3 regions of the Streptomyces sp. NPDC006643 genome follow, and region 3 is predicted to be linked to each of the others. Evidence: riboswitches for the same ligand, from Rfam matches in the RefSeq annotation. Region 3 holds a riboswitch; each other region holds the start of a gene.
The links. A riboswitch is a leader RNA that binds a small molecule or an ion and turns the genes downstream of it on or off. The one in region 3 is predicted to bind cobalamin.

Region 1: another riboswitch for cobalamin. It lies ahead of metE (5-methyltetrahydropteroyltriglutamate--homocysteine S-methyltransferase); the one in region 3 lies ahead of ACFYNU_RS02070 (ABC transporter substrate-binding protein).
Region 2: another riboswitch for cobalamin. It lies ahead of ACFYNU_RS31780 (ribonucleoside-diphosphate reductase subunit alpha); the one in region 3 lies ahead of ACFYNU_RS02070 (ABC transporter substrate-binding protein).

Annotation. Positions count from the first base shown of each region.
Region 1 is NZ_JBIAHA010000045.1:6,818-12,137, forward strand. Features, by position in the region: gene ACFYNU_RS37900 (FAD-binding oxidoreductase) at 1-1,117, opposite strand, end outside; gene metF (methylenetetrahydrofolate reductase [NAD(P)H]) at 1,484-2,428, opposite strand; cobalamin riboswitch at 2,557-2,778, shown strand; gene metE (5-methyltetrahydropteroyltriglutamate--homocysteine S-methyltransferase) at 2,938-5,262, shown strand.
Region 2 is NZ_JBIAHA010000028.1:55,543-60,862, reverse strand. Features, by position in the region: gene ACFYNU_RS31780 (ribonucleoside-diphosphate reductase subunit alpha) at 1-1,514, opposite strand, end outside; cobalamin riboswitch at 1,660-1,791, opposite strand; gene ACFYNU_RS31775 (GNAT family N-acetyltransferase) at 1,869-2,393, opposite strand; gene ACFYNU_RS31770 (Uma2 family endonuclease) at 2,472-3,056, shown strand; gene ACFYNU_RS31765 (YbdD/YjiX family protein) at 3,121-3,327, opposite strand; gene ACFYNU_RS31760 (carbon starvation CstA family protein) at 3,324-5,320, opposite strand, start outside.
Region 3 is NZ_JBIAHA010000001.1:497,345-502,664, reverse strand. Features, by position in the region: gene ACFYNU_RS02080 (amino acid permease) at 1-735, shown strand, start outside; gene ACFYNU_RS02075 (M67 family metallopeptidase) at 854-1,267, shown strand; cobalamin riboswitch at 1,311-1,461, shown strand; gene ACFYNU_RS02070 (ABC transporter substrate-binding protein) at 1,502-2,488, shown strand; gene ACFYNU_RS02065 (iron ABC transporter permease) at 2,499-3,548, shown strand; gene ACFYNU_RS02060 (ABC transporter ATP-binding protein) at 3,545-4,333, shown strand; gene ACFYNU_RS02055 (putative leader peptide) at 4,403-4,516, shown strand; gene ACFYNU_RS02050 (MoaD/ThiS family protein) at 4,609-4,929, shown strand; gene ACFYNU_RS02045 (cysteine synthase) at 4,929-5,320, shown strand, end outside.

The sequences.
Region 1 (5,320 bases), on a different contig from region 3:
GACGCCAGGCGCGGGCCCACTCGGCGACGGCCGTCACCGTGTCGGGGGTCAACCACCTTTCGGGGACGAGGGACTTGGAGGCGTGGGACGCCGACGCGGCGGGCGCCATGAGGTAGTCCTGCGCGGACCAGAAGCCACGCTCCTCGATGAACGCCTTCGCCGGTCGGAGCTTCAGCAGTGGCCCGAGGACCCGGCGCAGCGCGTCCTCGGAACCGAGTCGCTGGCCCAGTACCGCCAGGGACGTCGTGCCGTCGCCCGCGTGTGTGAAGGCGACACGCATATCGAGGTCGTCGCGGCGATCGGCGTCGAGGACGTGCCGCAACTCGTCCATCACCCGCACCGCCACTCGCAGATCGAAGACGAGGTCGAAGACGGTGGCGCGCAGCCGGCCCACCGGTACGGCGTCGAAGACGAACGAGGTGTTGATGCCGAAGTTGCCGCCGGCCCCGCCACGGCAGGCCCAGAACAGGTCCGCGTTCTCGTCGTCGGCGGCGCGCACCACGGTCCCGTCCGCGAGTACGACACGGGTCTCGACGAGCCGGTCGCAGGTCAGGCCCCATTTGCGGTCGTTGAAGCCGAGCCCGCCGCCGAGGGTCAGGCCGGCCACGCCGACGCCCGGACATCGCCCGCCGGGGAAGTACAGGTCCGCGGCGCGGGCCGCGTACACGTCGGAGTTGGTGGCGCCGCCGCCCACGTGCAGCCGGCGCCCTCGCGGCGCCACGTGCCGGATCGGCCGCAGGCTGATCACCAGGCCGCGCGTGGTGGAGTATCCGGCGTAGTTGTGGCCGCCGGAGCGGGGGGCGAAGGGGACTCCGTGCTTCGCGCACCAGCGGACAGCGGCGGCCACGTCGTCCTGCGAGGCGCAGCCGAGCACTCCGGCGGGGCGGACGGAGGCGTAGCGCTGGTTGTCGGCGGCGGCCTGGGCCGGGTAGCCCCGGTCCCCGGGGCGGTACAGCCGCGCGGCCGGGCTCACCGCCTCCCGCAACTCCCGCCAGACGGCGCGCTCGTGGCGCCGTTCGGTGGCCGCCGCGGGCAGGTTTCCGTACGCGCCGGTCAGCGCGGCCCCGGCCGCTGAGGCCGCGCCGGCGCGCAGTACGAATCGTCGGCCGATCTGCACAGTCGTTCTCCTTCTGTCCTGCGGTGATCCCGTGGGCCCCGCCTCGTGTCCGGCGGGCTCACGATGAATCGACGCGCGGACGCGAAGGAGGCACGACACTCACGGCCGATCATGGTTCACGCGAAATGATCACGACTCTTGGCCGACGGCCCGCGCCGCCCACGTAGCTGGGCAGTGGGCTGCCGCTGCCCGAGGCGACGCCGCGCTCGATCCGGGAGAGGACGGTCAACGGCCGGCCCGGTCCGGCCTCCCAGTACGAGGGCGTCAACGTCACCGTGTTCGCGTGCCACGTCGTGGGTGACCGGATCAAACAGATCCGGGCGGTGCACAACCCCGAGAAGCTCCGTCCCTGGCAGGGCCGTTGAATCATCCCGTCGGCGGCTCCTCCTGGGCGCGGCCTCGGCGGTGGAGTCCGAGATTCTGGTAGATCTCCGTCGTCACCTTGGAGAAGTTCATGGTCATGAAGTGCAGACCCGGGGCTTCCTCGCTGATCAGGCGGCGGCACATCTCGGTGGCGTGCTCGATACCCAGCGCCCGGACCGCCTTCGGGTCGTCCTCGGCGGCCAGCATCCGCTCGGCGAGCCGCGCCGGGAAGACCGCCGTGCTCAGGCTCGGGATACGGCGCAGCGAGCGGACCGTGGTGACCGGCATGATCTCCGGGATGATCGGCGTCGTACACCCGGCGCCCGCGACCCGGTCGCGGAACCGCAGATAGTCGTCGACGTCGAAGAACATCTGGGTGATCGCGTAGTCGGCGCCGGCCCGGCACTTGTCGACGAAGTGGCGGATGTCGCTGTCCCAGTCGGGCGAGCGCGGGTGCATCTCGGGGAAGGCCGCGACGCCGACGCAGAAGTTGCCGGATTCCTTGATCAGCCGGACCAGTTCGGCCGCGTACTCGACCCCCTGCGGGTGCTTCGTCCACGGGCCGAGCGGGTCGCCGGGCGGGTCGCCGCGCAGGGCGAGGATGTCGCGGACGCCCTGGTCGGCGTAGTGGCCGAGGATGTTGCGCAGTTCGGCGACGCTGTGGTCCACCGCCGTGAGGTGGGCGACCGGGGTGAGCGTGGTCTCCTGGGCGATCCGCCCCGTGACGCCGATGGTGCGGCCACGCGTCGAGCCGCCGGCGCCGTACGTCACCGAGACGAAGGCCGGTGACAGGGCTTCCAACCGTCGGATCGCCGTCCACAGCCCGGCCTCGGCCTCCGCGCTGCGCGGAGGCATGAACTCGAAGGAGTACGAACGGCCTCCTGCGGCGAGGAGGTCGCGGATGGGCACAGCGTGGTCCGCTCTTGCGCGGGGAGTACCGAGAGCCATGGGCGCAGGTTAATGGCCTGTCGCGGGTGGTCAGGTCCCGGTCCGACTGCTGATACCCGCGCCCCGGGTCATGTCCGCCGGCCCGTCCGGATTCCGGGCAGGGGTGTATGGGCGGCGTCCGTCCCCGTAGGCTGTTCAGTGCAGCTGGTTCGTTCCTGCCCGCCAGGCAGGACGTCGTAAGAGGGAACCCGGTGGGAATCCGGGACTGCCCCGCAGCGGTGAGTGGGAACGACCGCCGTCATACGCACTGGGTCCGGCCGGATCTGGGAAGCGACGGCCAGTAGGTGTCTCGTGGCCGACACGAGACGGGCCCACGAGTCCGAAGACCTGCCCGTTGCCCGTGCGCGACCGATCGCGCGCGGTCTTTCCGGTGACCTCGTGGGCGGGTCGGCGTACGTATCGAGCGGCATGCGCGTTTCTCGCGCGACGTGTCGCGTCGTTCGGTCGTGCCTTCGCGTCCGCGTCCCGTCCCCGGGATGTTCTGGACACATCTCGCGAAGGAGAGTTCCGTGACAGCGCAGTCCGCAGCCGCGGCAGCACGGGCCACCGTGTACGGCTACCCCCGCCAGGGTCAGAACCGTGAACTGAAGAAGGCCGTCGAGGGGTACTGGAAGGGCCGTGTCGACGCCGACGCCCTGCGGGAGACCGCCGCGGGTCTTCGCCGTTCGAACTGGCGGCAGCTGGCCGACGCCGGCATCCATGAAGTGCCGTCCGGTGATTTCTCGTACTACGACCACGTCCTCGACACCAGCGTCATGGTCGGCGCCGTTCCCGAGCGGCACCGTGCGGCGGTCGACGCCGACGGCACGCAGGGGTACTTCGCGATGGCGCGCGGCACGCAGGACGTGGCGCCGCTGGAGATGACGAAGTGGTTCGACACCAATTACCACTACCTCGTGCCCGAACTGGGGCCGGACACGGTCTTCGCCGCCGACTCCGCCAAGCAGGTCGCCGAGCTGACGGAAGCGCTCACGCTCGGTCTCACCGCCCGGCCCGTGCTCCTCGGCCCCGTCACCTATCTCCTGCTGGCCAAGCCCGCCCCCGGTGTGGCCGCCGACTTCGAGCCGCTGACGCTGCTCGACCGGCTCCTGCCCGTGTACGCGGAGGTCCTGGCCGATCTGCGTGCGGCCGGCGCGGACTGGGCGCAGCTGGACGAGCCCGCGCTCGTACAGGACCGCACCCCGGCCGAACTGAACGCCGTGGCCCGCGCGTATCGCGAGCTGGGCACCACGGCCGACCGGCCGAAGCTTCTCGTCGCCTCCTACTTCGGGCGGCTCGGTGACGCCCTGCCGGTGCTCGCCAAGGCCCCGGTCGACGGGCTGGCGATGGACTTCACCGAGTCGGGCGCCGCCAACCTGGACGCTCTCGCCGCCGTCGGCGGACTGCCCGGCAAGCGCCTGGTCGCCGGGGTCGTCGACGGACGCAACATCTGGATCAACGACTTCGAGAAGTCCCTCGCCACGCTCGGCACCCTCCTCGGCCTCGCCGGCCGGGTGGACGTCTCCGCCTCCTGCTCCCTCCTGCACGTCCCGCTCGACGCCACCGCCGAGCAGGACATCGACCCGGAGATCGCCCGCTGGCTCGCCTTCGCCCGCCAGAAGAGCACCGAGATCGCGACGCTGGCCCGCGCGCTGACCGACGGCACCGGCGCGATCACCGCCGAACTCGCGGCCAACCGCGCCGCGCTCGCCTCCCGGGCCGCGTCCGTGCTCACCCGGGACCCGGCCGTGCGCGCCCGTACCGCGGCCGTCACCGACGCCGACGGCCGGCGCTCGCAGCCGTACGCGGAACGGACCGTCGCCCAGCGGGCGCATCTGGGCCTGCCCCTCCTGCCCACGACCACGATCGGCTCCTTCCCGCAGACCACCGAACTGCGCACCGCGCGGGCCGACCTGCGCACGGGGCGCATCGACACCGCCGGATACGAGGAGCGGATCAAGGAGGAGATCCGGGAGGTCGTCGCCTTCCAGGAGAAGACGGGGATCGACGTCCTCGTGCACGGCGAGCCCGAACGCAACGACATGGTCCAGTACTTCGCCGAGCAGCTGACGGGTTACGTCGCCACACGGCACGGGTGGGTCCAGTCGTACGGCACGCGTTATGTACGCCCGCCGGTCCTCGCCGGGGACATCTCACGCCCGGAGCCGATGACGGTGCGCTGGACGTCGTACGCGCAGTCCCTCACCGACCGCCCGGTCAAGGGCATGCTCACCGGGCCGGTGACCATGCTCGCCTGGTCCTTCGTCCGGGACGACCAGCCGCTGGGCGACACCGCGCGCCAGGTCGCTCTCGCCCTGCGTGACGAGGTCGGCGACCTGGAGGCGGCGGGTACGTCGGTGATCCAGGTCGACGAGCCCGCGCTGCGCGAGACGCTGCCGCTGCGCGCCGCCGATCGCGCCGAGTATCTGGCGTGGGCGACCGAGTCGTTCCGCCTGACCACCGCCGGTGTCCGGCCGCGGACTCAGATCCATACGCATATGTGCTACGCGGAGTTCGGCGACATCGTGCAGGCCATCGACGATCTCGACGCGGACGTGATCAGCCTGGAGGCCGCCCGCTCCCATATGCAGGTCGCGGGCGAACTCGCCGTACACGGCTACCCGCGTGAGGCCGGACCGGGCGTGTACGACATCCACTCCCCCCGTGTCCCGAGCGCCGAGGAGGCAACAGCCCTGCTCCACAAGGGACTTGAAGCGATCCCGGCCGACCGGCTCTGGGTGAACCCGGACTGCGGACTCAAGACCCGTGGCTGGCCGGAGACCAGGGCGTCCCTGGAGAACCTGGTCACCGCCGCGCGTGCGATCCGCACGCGACTGGCCGACGACGGTTCCTGACCCGACAGGTCCGGGGCCGGGGCGGGGCCGGGGCGGGCGCACCGCGTGGTCCTGCCCC
Region 2 (5,320 bases), on a different contig from region 3:
ACGACCCGGTCGAGGAAGGTCACGGCGGTGCGGACGCTCTCGTCCAGCCGCTCCCAGTCCAGTTCGAAGCCCTCGCCCTCACCGCTCTCCGTCACGAACGCGCCGATGTTGACCGAGCCGAGGTTGCAGACGGCCGTCTCGCCGTCGTCCGTGACCTCCAGGATCTCGGTGCACAGGTTCGAGGAGTGCACGACGGTGCCGGGCTCGGCGGTCTGGTTCGCCGTACGGTTCGACGCGTCCTTGAAGGTCATCCAGCCGTTGCCGGTCTGCGCGAGGGTGCGCATCATCCGGCCGTACAGCTCGCGCGCCGGGATGGTCCGGCGGGCCTTGCCCGCCGCCTCGGCCGCGCGGTAGGCGGCGTCGAAGTCGTCGCCCCACAGGTCGACCAGTTCGGGCACGTCGGAGGGGGAGAAGAGCGACCAGTCGCCGTCCGCGTCGACCCGGCGCATGAACTCGTCGGGGATCCAGTGCGCGAGGTTCAGATTGTGCGTACGGCGGGCCTCCTCACCGGTGTTGTCGCGCAGCTCCAGGAACTCCTCGATGTCCGCGTGCCACGTCTCCAGATAGACGCAGGCCGCGCCCTTGCGCCGGCCGCCCTGGTTGACGGCGGCGACGGAGGAGTCGAGCGTGCGCAGGAACGGCACGATGCCGTTGGAGTGCCCGTTCGTGCCACGGATCAGCGAACCGCGGGCGCGGATACGGGAGTACGAGAGGCCGATGCCGCCCGCGTGCTTCGACAGGCGGGCCACCTGGTGGTAGCGGTCGTAGATCGAGTCCAGCTCGTCCAGCGGGGAGTCCAGCAGATAGCAGGACGACATCTGGGGGTGCCGGGTGCCGGAGTTGAAGAGCGTGGGGGAGGAGGGGAGGTAGTCGAGGCGGCTCATCAGGCCGTACAGCGCGGCGACTTCGTCCACGGCGGCCGGGGAGTCGTCCTTGGCCAGCCCGGACGCCACACGCAGCATGAAGTACTGCGGCGTCTCGATGACATCGCGGGTGATCGGGTGCCGGAGCAGATAGCGGCTGAAGAGCGTACGTAGACCGAAGTAGCCGAAGCGGTCGTCGGCGGCGGGGTCGATCAGCGCGTCGAGCCGGGCGGCGTGGCGGGTGACGAACGCGGCCGTACGGTCGGCGATCAGGCCCTCCGTGTGACCGACGGCGACCGAGGAGGAGAACGAGACGGCGCCCTGGCCGGCGGCCTCGTCCGCGATCGTACGGGTGAGGAGGCGGGCGGCGAGCCGGGAGTACGCGGGGTCCTCGGAGATGAGCCCGGCGGCGGCCTCGGTGGCGAGCCCGCGCAACTCGGCCTCGTCCGACGCGGCGTTACGGCCCCGGAGCGCGGCGGCGGCGACCTTGCCGGGGTCGGTGTCGGGGAGGTCGGCGGTGAGGTCCGTGAGGAGCCGCAGAAGGCCCGTCCCGGGCCCGTCGGCCGTACCGGCCGGTCCGGCGGCCGGTACGGCCGTCTCCCGTACCCGCTCGGAGATCGCTGAAGCCGGATCGGCTGGCGCGATGGTCACGTGGTGCTCTCCCTCGCTCGGCTCTGGGCCAGGGGGAGGGCACGGCAGCGCACGCCCGCGTACGCCGACCCGGAACCGGGCGGCGCGCGGTGCGGCGTCCACCGGCCCAACCTCGGGGCCCGGACGTCTCGGCACCCGGATCGGTCGAACCGGATGCGTCGTCGGCAGGTACTCGGACTCGCGGGCGCGCAAAGCGCACCACGGCACACCGTTGCGGGACAGTTCCGGATTTCCACCGGATTCTCCTGCGGCGACAACAGAGTTGAGCATACATGTGGGGCTCGTTGGGAGCGGCACCCCCCACATGTTGTGTCGAGCGTGTTTCGGCTTGCCCGGGATCGACCCCGAAACGCCTTAGATCTCCAGGCTGTAGGTGAGCAGGGACAGCCCCGGGATGGGCGACCAGTCGCGCTCCGGCGTACGTACGAAGCCCAGGCGCTCGTAGATCCGGTGCGCGCCGAGCATCGCCTTCTGGGTGGACAGCCGCACCCGCAGGCACCCCTCGGTGGCCCGCGCACGGTCCACACACGCCCGCACCAGCGCCCCGCCGACTCCGCGCCCCCGGGCGGCCGGCGCGACGGCCAGCATGCGGAACTCGGCCTCGCCGTCCCCGGCCACCTCGGCCCACGCGGACCCGGCGACGACGTAGGCCACCCCACCGAGCACGGTCCCGTCCGCGTCGGCGGCCACCAGCACCTCGGCCCCTTCGGCCCGCGCCGCGACGTCGCGCAGGGTCTCCAGATAGGGATCGTCGGCCCCGAAGTCCAGCAGCCCGTCGTCCAGATAGGCGCGCGCGGTTATCTCCCCGAGCGCCGCGTACTCGGCGGCCTCGGCCGCCCTGATGATGAAGCCGGCCTCCGGCTGTGTTCTCTGATCCATCCTTGAAGTGTGCGACACGGTACGGCGGTGCCTTGTCACAGGTCGCAGATATCGTTGGGTGCAGAGCGAGGAGGGTCCATGGCCGTGACCACTGACCGGAACCATCTGGAGACCAGCGTCTTCGACGAGCTGACCCTGATAGTGGCCCGCACGGATGAGCGCGTGCGCATGGAACTTATCGACGGGAAGCTCAGGAGCAAGGTAGTGCCGGACGGGGATCACGGGCGCATCATCGAGTGGCTGCTTCGCATCTGCATGCAGTCGCGGCCAGAGCTGTTTCTCTACCCGGATCAAGGGCTGAAGGTGCAGGCCCACCGCAGTGGCCGCGCTCGGCCGGACGGCTCTCTCGCTCCCAGCGGCGCCTTTGTCGGTCAAGGAGAGTACCCCGACCCCGACCCTGTCCTGATGGCCGTCGAGGTCACCTCCTACGACTCCGACACCGACGCCCGCGATCGCACGGAGAAGCCCCGCGCCTACGCCGAGACCGGCATCCCCGTCTATCTGCTGATCGACCGGGACTCCTGCGAGGTGACCGTCTACAGCGAGCCGGACGGTGTGCGGTACGAGAGCGCCCGCACCGTGCCGTTCGGCAAAACCGTCAACCTGCCCGACCCCGTGGGTATCACGCTGGAGACCGAGCAGCTCAAGGACTGGGTGCACTGACACCCGCTTCCGCACGCCGAAGGCCGCCGCGCCCCCCTCGGGACACGGCGGCCCTCTCGTCCGCTCAGCAGCAGCGGAACCCTTCCCTCGGGTCCGCCTCCCGCGCGTCCATACGGCTCCGTTCGAACGCGCGGCGGGTCATCGGCTCCGCCGTCGGGTCGCAGGCGCGGGTGTGGGCCACGTAGTGGTCGTACGCCGACTCGCCCGTCAACTCCCGTACGTACCAACGGATCCGGCCCACCGCGTGCCGCACCTTCGCCCCGGACGTCATGACGAACCCGGCCCCGGCGATGCCCCGGTGGACGCCGCCGCCAGTTCCGCCTTCTCCTCCTTCGTCGGGATCAGGCCCGCCGGCGCGACCAGTTCCGACTTCACGTACGGCGTCTCCGACAGCTTCACGTTCTCGGGGTGGCGGATCGCGTTGTAGCAGACCCGGCCCGCGTCGGCGATGACCACGAGGATCAGGATCGCGAAGACCGCCGAAAGGACGCCGTCCACCGTCGAGTTGGTGACGACCGTGTGCATGTCGTCCATCGTCTTCGCCGGCGGGATCACCTCGCCCTTGTCGATGCCCGCCTGGTAGACGTCGCGCTGGGTGAAGAAGCCGACCCTCGGGTCGTCGGAGAAGATCTTCTGCCAGCTCGCGGTGAGCGTGACCGCCGCGTCCCAGGCGAGCGGAACTCCCGTCACCCACGCCCATTTCAGCCGCCCGGACTTCACCAGCAGCGTCGTGCACACGGCGAGCGCCACCGCCGCCAGGAGCTGGTTCGCGATGCCGAACAGCGGGAAGAGCTGGTTGATGCCGCCCAGCGGGTCGTGCACGCCGACCCAGAGGAAGTAGCCCCACGCGCCGACGACCACGGCGCTGGCGAACCAGACGCCCGGCTTCCAGCTGACCTGGCGCATCGGCTTGTACACGTTGCCGAGCATGTCCTGGAGCATGAAGCGCCCGACGCGCGTTCCCGCGTCCACCGTCGTCAGGATGAACAGCGCCTCGAACATGATCGCGAAGTGGTACCAGAACGCCTTCATCCCCGTGCCGCCGATGACGGACGAGAAGATGTCGGACATGCCGAGCGCGAAGGTCGGCGCGCCACCCGTACGGGACAGCAGGCTCGACTCCTCGACGTCCTTCGCCGCCTGGGCGAGCTGGTCCGGCGAGATGGTGAAGCCGAGGTTCGCGACCGCCTGCGAGGCGGACTCGACCGTGCCGCCGATGACTCCGGCGGGGGAGTTGACCGCGAAGTACAGACCCGGGTCGATGATGCACGCCGTGATCATCGCCATGATGGCGACGAACGACTCGGTGAGCATCGCGCCGTACCCGATCATCCGGATCTGCGTCTCCTTCTGCACCATCTTCGGCGTGGTGCCCGAGGAGACCAGTGAGTGGAAACCGGACAGCGCGCCGCACGCGATGGTGATGAAGACGAACGGGAACATCGAACCGGCGAAGACCGGACCGTCACCACGGCTCGCGAACTCCGTGACGGCGTCCATCTTCATCGTCGGCATCGCGACGACCACACCGATCGCCAGCAGCGCGATGGTGCCGACCTTCATGAAGGTCGACAGATAGTCACGCGGCGCCAGCAGCATCCAGACCGGCAGTACGGAGGCGAGGAAGCCGTAGATGATCATCCAGATGACCAGCGTGCCGGCCTCCAGCGTGAACGTGTCGGCCAGCGAGGACTCGGCGACCCAGCCGCCGGCCACGATCGCGAGCAGCAGCAGCGCCACACCGATGAGCGAGACCTCGCTGACCTTGCCCGGCCGCAGGACGCGTAGATACACGCCCATGAAGAGCGCGATCGGGATGGTCATCGCGATGGAGAAGACACCCCACGGCGAGTCGGCCAGCGCGTTGACGATGACCAGCGCCAGCACCGCCAGCAGGATGATCATGATCAGGAAGACCGCGATGAGCGCGGCGGCGCCGCCGAACGGGCCTATCTCGTCACGGGCGATCTGGCCGAGCGAACGGCCGTCGCGACGCGTCGAGAAGAAGAGCGTGACCATGTCCTGCACAGCGCCGGCGAAGATGACGCCCGCGACGATCCAGATGGTGCCCGGCAGATAGCCCATCTGGGCGGCCAGCACCGGCCCGACGAGCGGTCCCGCGCCCGCGACGGCCGCGAAGTGGTGGCCGAAGAGCACACGCCGGTCGGTGGGGTGGAAGTCGACACCGTTGTCGAGGCGTTCGGCGGGCGTGGCCCGCGTCTTGTCGACCTTCAGCACCCGCCGCGCGATGAAGCGCGCGTAGA
Region 3 (5,320 bases):
AAGGCGATCAACACGCTGCCCTGGCGCATCATCGTCTTCTACGTGGGCGCGCTCACCGTCATCCTCGCCGTGGTGAAGTGGACCGAGTTCAGCGAGGGCGAGAGCCCGTTCGTGCACGCCTTCGCCAGGATCGGCATCCCGCTCGGCGCCGGAATCGTCAACTTCGTGGTGCTGACGGCGGCGCTGTCGTCCTGCAACTCCGGTATGTACTCCACCGGCCGGATGCTGCGCGACCTCTCCGCCAACAAGGAGGCGCCGAAGCTCCTCGGCAGGCTCAACTCCCGCAAGACACCCGCGTTCGGCATCGCCGCGTCCGTCGCGCTGATGGGCATCGGCGTCGTCCTCAACTACCTCGTCCCCGAGAAGGCGTTCCTGTACGTCACCTCGGTGGCCACCGCCGCCGGTGTCTGGACCTGGATGATGATCCTCATCAGCCATATCAAGTACCGCTCCGCCGTGGTCGCGGGGCGGCTGCCGGCGTCCTCGTTCCCGGCCCCGGGCGGCTCGGCGCTGAGCTGGGTGGCGCTGGTGTTCCTGTCGTTCGTGACCTGTCTGATCGCGTACGACTCCGAGGCCCGGGTGTCGCTGTACGTCGGCGCGGTCTGGGCGCTCTTCCTGGTCGGCGGCTGGGCGCTGCTCAAGCGCCGCAACCCCGAGCTGGCGGCGCGCGGCGCGCGTGACCCGGGCGAGCCGGAGGGCCCGTACGAGCCGGAGTACGCCAAGGCGACCGACTGACCCCGGCACCCCGTCCCACGCCGCACCCTGTCCAAGGTCGGCACCCCGTCTCACGCACCGTCTCACCAGGTGGCCTCCGCATCTCACTCGCGGAGGCCACCCGCTTATCCTTCACCCCATGCTGACCATCACCCAGGCGCTGTACGACCAGATCGTCGCCCACGCACGGGCCGACCACCCCGACGAGGCGTGCGGCGTGATCGCGGGCCCCGAGGGCAGCGACCGGCCCGAGCGCTTCATCCCCATGCTCAACGCGGCGCGCTCGCCCACGTTCTACGAGTTCGACTCGACCGAGCACAAGCAGCTCGACAACGAGCTGCGCGAGCGCGACGAGGACGTGGTGGTCATCTACCACTCGCACACCGCGACCGAGGCGTACCCCTCCCGCCGGGACATCGACCTGGCCATGGAACCGTTCGCGCACTACGTCCTGGTCTCCACCGCCGACACCGACGAGATGGGCCCGTTCCAGTTCCGCTCGTACCGCATCGTCGACGGCGAGGTCACCGAGGAAGACGTCGAAGTCGTCTGACACACTTGGGGCGCCCCGGAGAAGTCCCGCCCGGCCTGCGGGCGGACGACGTCACTTCTCCGGCGCACCCCAGCCCAGGGCGGCAGGACCCAGGAAGCCGGTGTGAATCCGGCACGGTCCCGCCACTGTGACCAGGGCCTTCGCGCGAGCGATGCCCCGGAAGCCAGGAACTGACCTGTCGCCCTTCTCCCACCATGCCAGGGGACGCGGAAATCCCCCGGAGGAGGCCCAGTCATGTCCTTGCGGCGCCACGCCCTCATACCGGCGGCCCTGCTTCCCCTGCTGCTCCCGCTCGCCGCGTGCGGCAGCACCCCGGACCCCGTCCGCGAGGCCAAAGCCGCGGCCGACGGATTCCCGTACACCGTCACCAACTGCGGTGTGAGGACCACCTTCGACGCACCCCCGAAGCGCGTGGTCACGATGAACCAGCACGTCACCGAGGTCATGATCGAGCTGGGACTGACGAAGTCGCTCGTCGGCACCGCCTGGCTGGACGACGCCGTCCTGCCCGAGTACAAGAAGGCGTACGACAGCGTCCCGGTCGTCGCCGACGAGTACCCCTCCAAGGAGAAACTCCTCGCCGCCAATCCGGACTTCGTCTACGGCGGCTACGCCAGCGCCTTCGCCGCCAAGGACGGCCGCACCCGCGACGACCTCAAGGACGCCGGCATCGACACCCGGCTCAACCTGGAGAACTGCGCCAAGGGCAAGACCTCCATGGACGACGTCTTCCGCGAGGTCACCGAGGTCGCCCGCACCTTCGGCGTCCCCGACCGCGCCGCGAAGTGGACCGCCGGGGCACGCACCGCCCTCGACACGACCGCCACCCGCCTGGCGGGCGTGCGGCCGGTCCCGGTCTTCGTCTACGACAGCGGCGACAAGACCGCGTTCACCGCCGGCGGCAAGGGCATCGGCAACGAGATGATCGAACGGGCCGGCGGGCGCAATGTCTTCGCCGACCTCGACAAATCCTTCGGCGACGCCACCTGGGAGCAGGTCGTGGCCCGTAAGCCCGAGATGATCGTCATCTACGACTACGGCGCCACCACCGTCGCGCAGAAGAAGAAGCGGCTCCTTGAGGACCCCGTCCTGAAGGACGTCCCCGCGATCAGGAACAAGCGCGTCGCCGTGCTGCCGCTGTCCGACGCCGTCCTCGGCGTCCGCGCCCCGGCCGCCGTCGGGCGCCTCGCGGACCAACTCCACCCGGAGGCGGGCGAGTAGGGCCGCCGCGATGAGCCGCGAGACCCCGCCGGCCCGGCGCCTGAGACTCGCCCTCGTGCTCGGCGGCCTCGCCGTGGCGCTCGCCTGCGCCGTCGTCGCCGCACTGGCGCTCGGCTCCGTCCGTATCCCGCCCGGCGAGGTCCTCACCATCCTCACCGGCGGCGCGGAGCCCAGTCCCTTCCGCACGATCGTCCTGGACGTACGGCTGCCGCGCGTGCTGCTCGGCGCGGTCGTCGGTGCCGGACTCGCCGTCGTGGGTACGGTCCTCCAGGCCCTCGTACGCAACCGGCTGGCCGATCCGTTCCTGCTCGGCATCTCCTCCGGGGCGTCCGCCGGCGCCGTGCTCGTCCTGGTCTTCGGCATCGGCGGCGGCATCGCCGGCGGGATCACCAGCACCGTCGCCATGCCGGCCGCCGCCTTCGCGGGCTCGCTCGTCGCGATGACCCTCGTCTACGCGCTGGCGCGGCGCGGCTCCACCATGACCGGCGGGCGGCTCGTACTGGCCGGGGTGACCGTCTCCTACATCCTGTCCGCGCTCACCACGCTGGTCCTGGTGGTCTCCGCCCGGCCCGAGCACTTCCAGGAGGCCCTGTTCTGGTCGCTCGGCGGGCTCGGCAGCGCCCGCTGGAGCACGCTCGCCGGGCCGGCCGTCGTCCTCGCCGTGGGCACCGCCGTCCTCATGGCGCTCGCCCGGCCGCTGGACCTGCTGCTGGTGGGGGAGGAGGGCGCGACCGTACTCGGACTGGACACCGCGCGCTTCCGCGCCGCCGTGTTCGTCCTCGCCTCGCTGGTCACCGGCGTCATGGTGGCCGCGAGCGGCGCCATCGGCTTCGTCGGGCTGCTCGTGCCGCACGCGGCGCGGATGGCCGTCGGGGCGTCGCACCGGCCGCTGCTGCCGGTCGCCGCGCTCGGCGGCGCGCTCGTGCTCGTCGCCGCGGACCTCGCCGCCCGGACCGTCGCCGCGCCGCAGGACATCCCCGTGGGTGTCCTCACCGCGCTCGTCGGCGGCCCGTTCTTCCTGTGGCTGATGCGCCGCCGCCCCGAAGGAGCCCCGGTATGAGCGCCCGCAGCGCCACTCTGCGCGTCGAGGGGCTGTCGTACGGGGTCGGCGACGGCCGCCCGCTCGTCGACGCCGTCGATCTGACCGCCGCCCCCGGCGAGACCGTCGGCCTCGTCGGCCCCAACGGCAGCGGCAAGACCACCCTGCTGCGCTGCGTGTACGGCACGCTGCGGCCCACCCACGGCCGGGCGCTGCTCGACGGCGACGACCTGCACACCATGACGGCCAAGGCGCGCGCCCGGCGCGTGGCGACCGTCCCGCAGGACGGGCAGACCGACTTCGAACTGACCGTCCGCGAGGTCGTCGCCATGGGCCGCTCCCCGCACCGGCGCTTCTGGGAGGCGGACACGGCGGCCGACACCGCGCTCGCCGACGCCGCACTGGACCGCCTGGGCATCGCCCCGCTCGCGGAGCGCGCCTTCCCGTCCCTCTCCGGCGGCGAACGCCAGCGCGCCCTCGTCGCCCGCGCCCTGGTCCAACGGCCCGCGCTCTTCGTCCTGGACGAACCGACCAACCATCTCGACATCCGCCACCAGCTCGAAGTCCTGTCCCTCATAGGAGAGTTGGGGACGACGAATCTGCTGGCCCTGCACGACCTGAATCTCGCCGCGTACTACTGCGACCGGCTGTACGTGCTCAAAGCCGGTACGGTCGTCGCCTCGGGGACCCCGGCGGAGGTCCTGACCCCCGCCCTGCTGGCCGCCGTCTACGAGGTGGAGGCGGAGGTCACGCCGCACCCCAGGACCGGTGCCCCGACGGTCGTCTATCTGCCCCGGTCCACCTGACGAACACCGAACGTCCATCCTGTGAGATCGCATACCGGGATGCGGACCGGGAATCGATACGATGACCCCATGGTTTCCCACGACGTGAGCGAGAAGACGCCAGGCGATCTCCTGGTGGCGCGCCTGCACGTCGATCTGTGCCGACTCGCCAGCGCCATGTGTACGGCCGGCGCTGCCGCCTGAGTCGCGGCAGTACGCCCCTCCCGAGCACCACCCCCCGCGCGGGGGCAGAGCCGCGCGCCCGTCACGCCTCTTTTCCGACAGGAGCCCACGCCATGGCCATCGAGGTCCGCATCCCGACCATCCTCCGCACCTACACAGACGGAGCCAAGGCCGTCGAGGGCACCGGTGACACCATCGCAGCGCTGCTCACCGACCTCGAAAGCCGTCACGCGGGCATCCGCGAACGCATCGTCGACGGCGCCAACGGCGACCAGCTGCGCCGCTTCGTGAACGTCTACCTCAACGACGAGGACGTCCGCTTCCTGGACGGCATCTCCACCAAACTCGCGGACGGCGACAGCGTCACCATCCTGCCCGCCGTCGCCGGCGGCTCGGGGCGGATGCCCATGCCCGACGCGTCCGCCACGCTCTGATGCGATACGACTCCCCGCTCGCCGTCGTCGGCGACACCCCCCTCGTAGGGCTGCCCCGGCTGTCCCCGTCGGACGACGTCCGGCTCTGGGCCAAGCTGGAGGACCGCAACCCGACCGGCTCCATCAAGGACCGCCCGGCGCTGCGCATGGTCGAGCAGGCCGAGAAGGACGGCCGGCTCACCCCGGGCTGCACCATCCTGGAGCCCACCAGCGGCAACACCGGCATCTCGCTCGCCATGGCGGCGAAGCTCAAGGGCTACCGAATCGTCTGCGTGATGCCCGAGAACACCTCGCGGGAACGCCGCGAGCTGCTCGCCATGTGGGGCGCCGAGATCATCCCGTCCCCGGCGGCGGGCGGCTCCAACACCGCCGTGCGCGTGGCGAAGGAGCT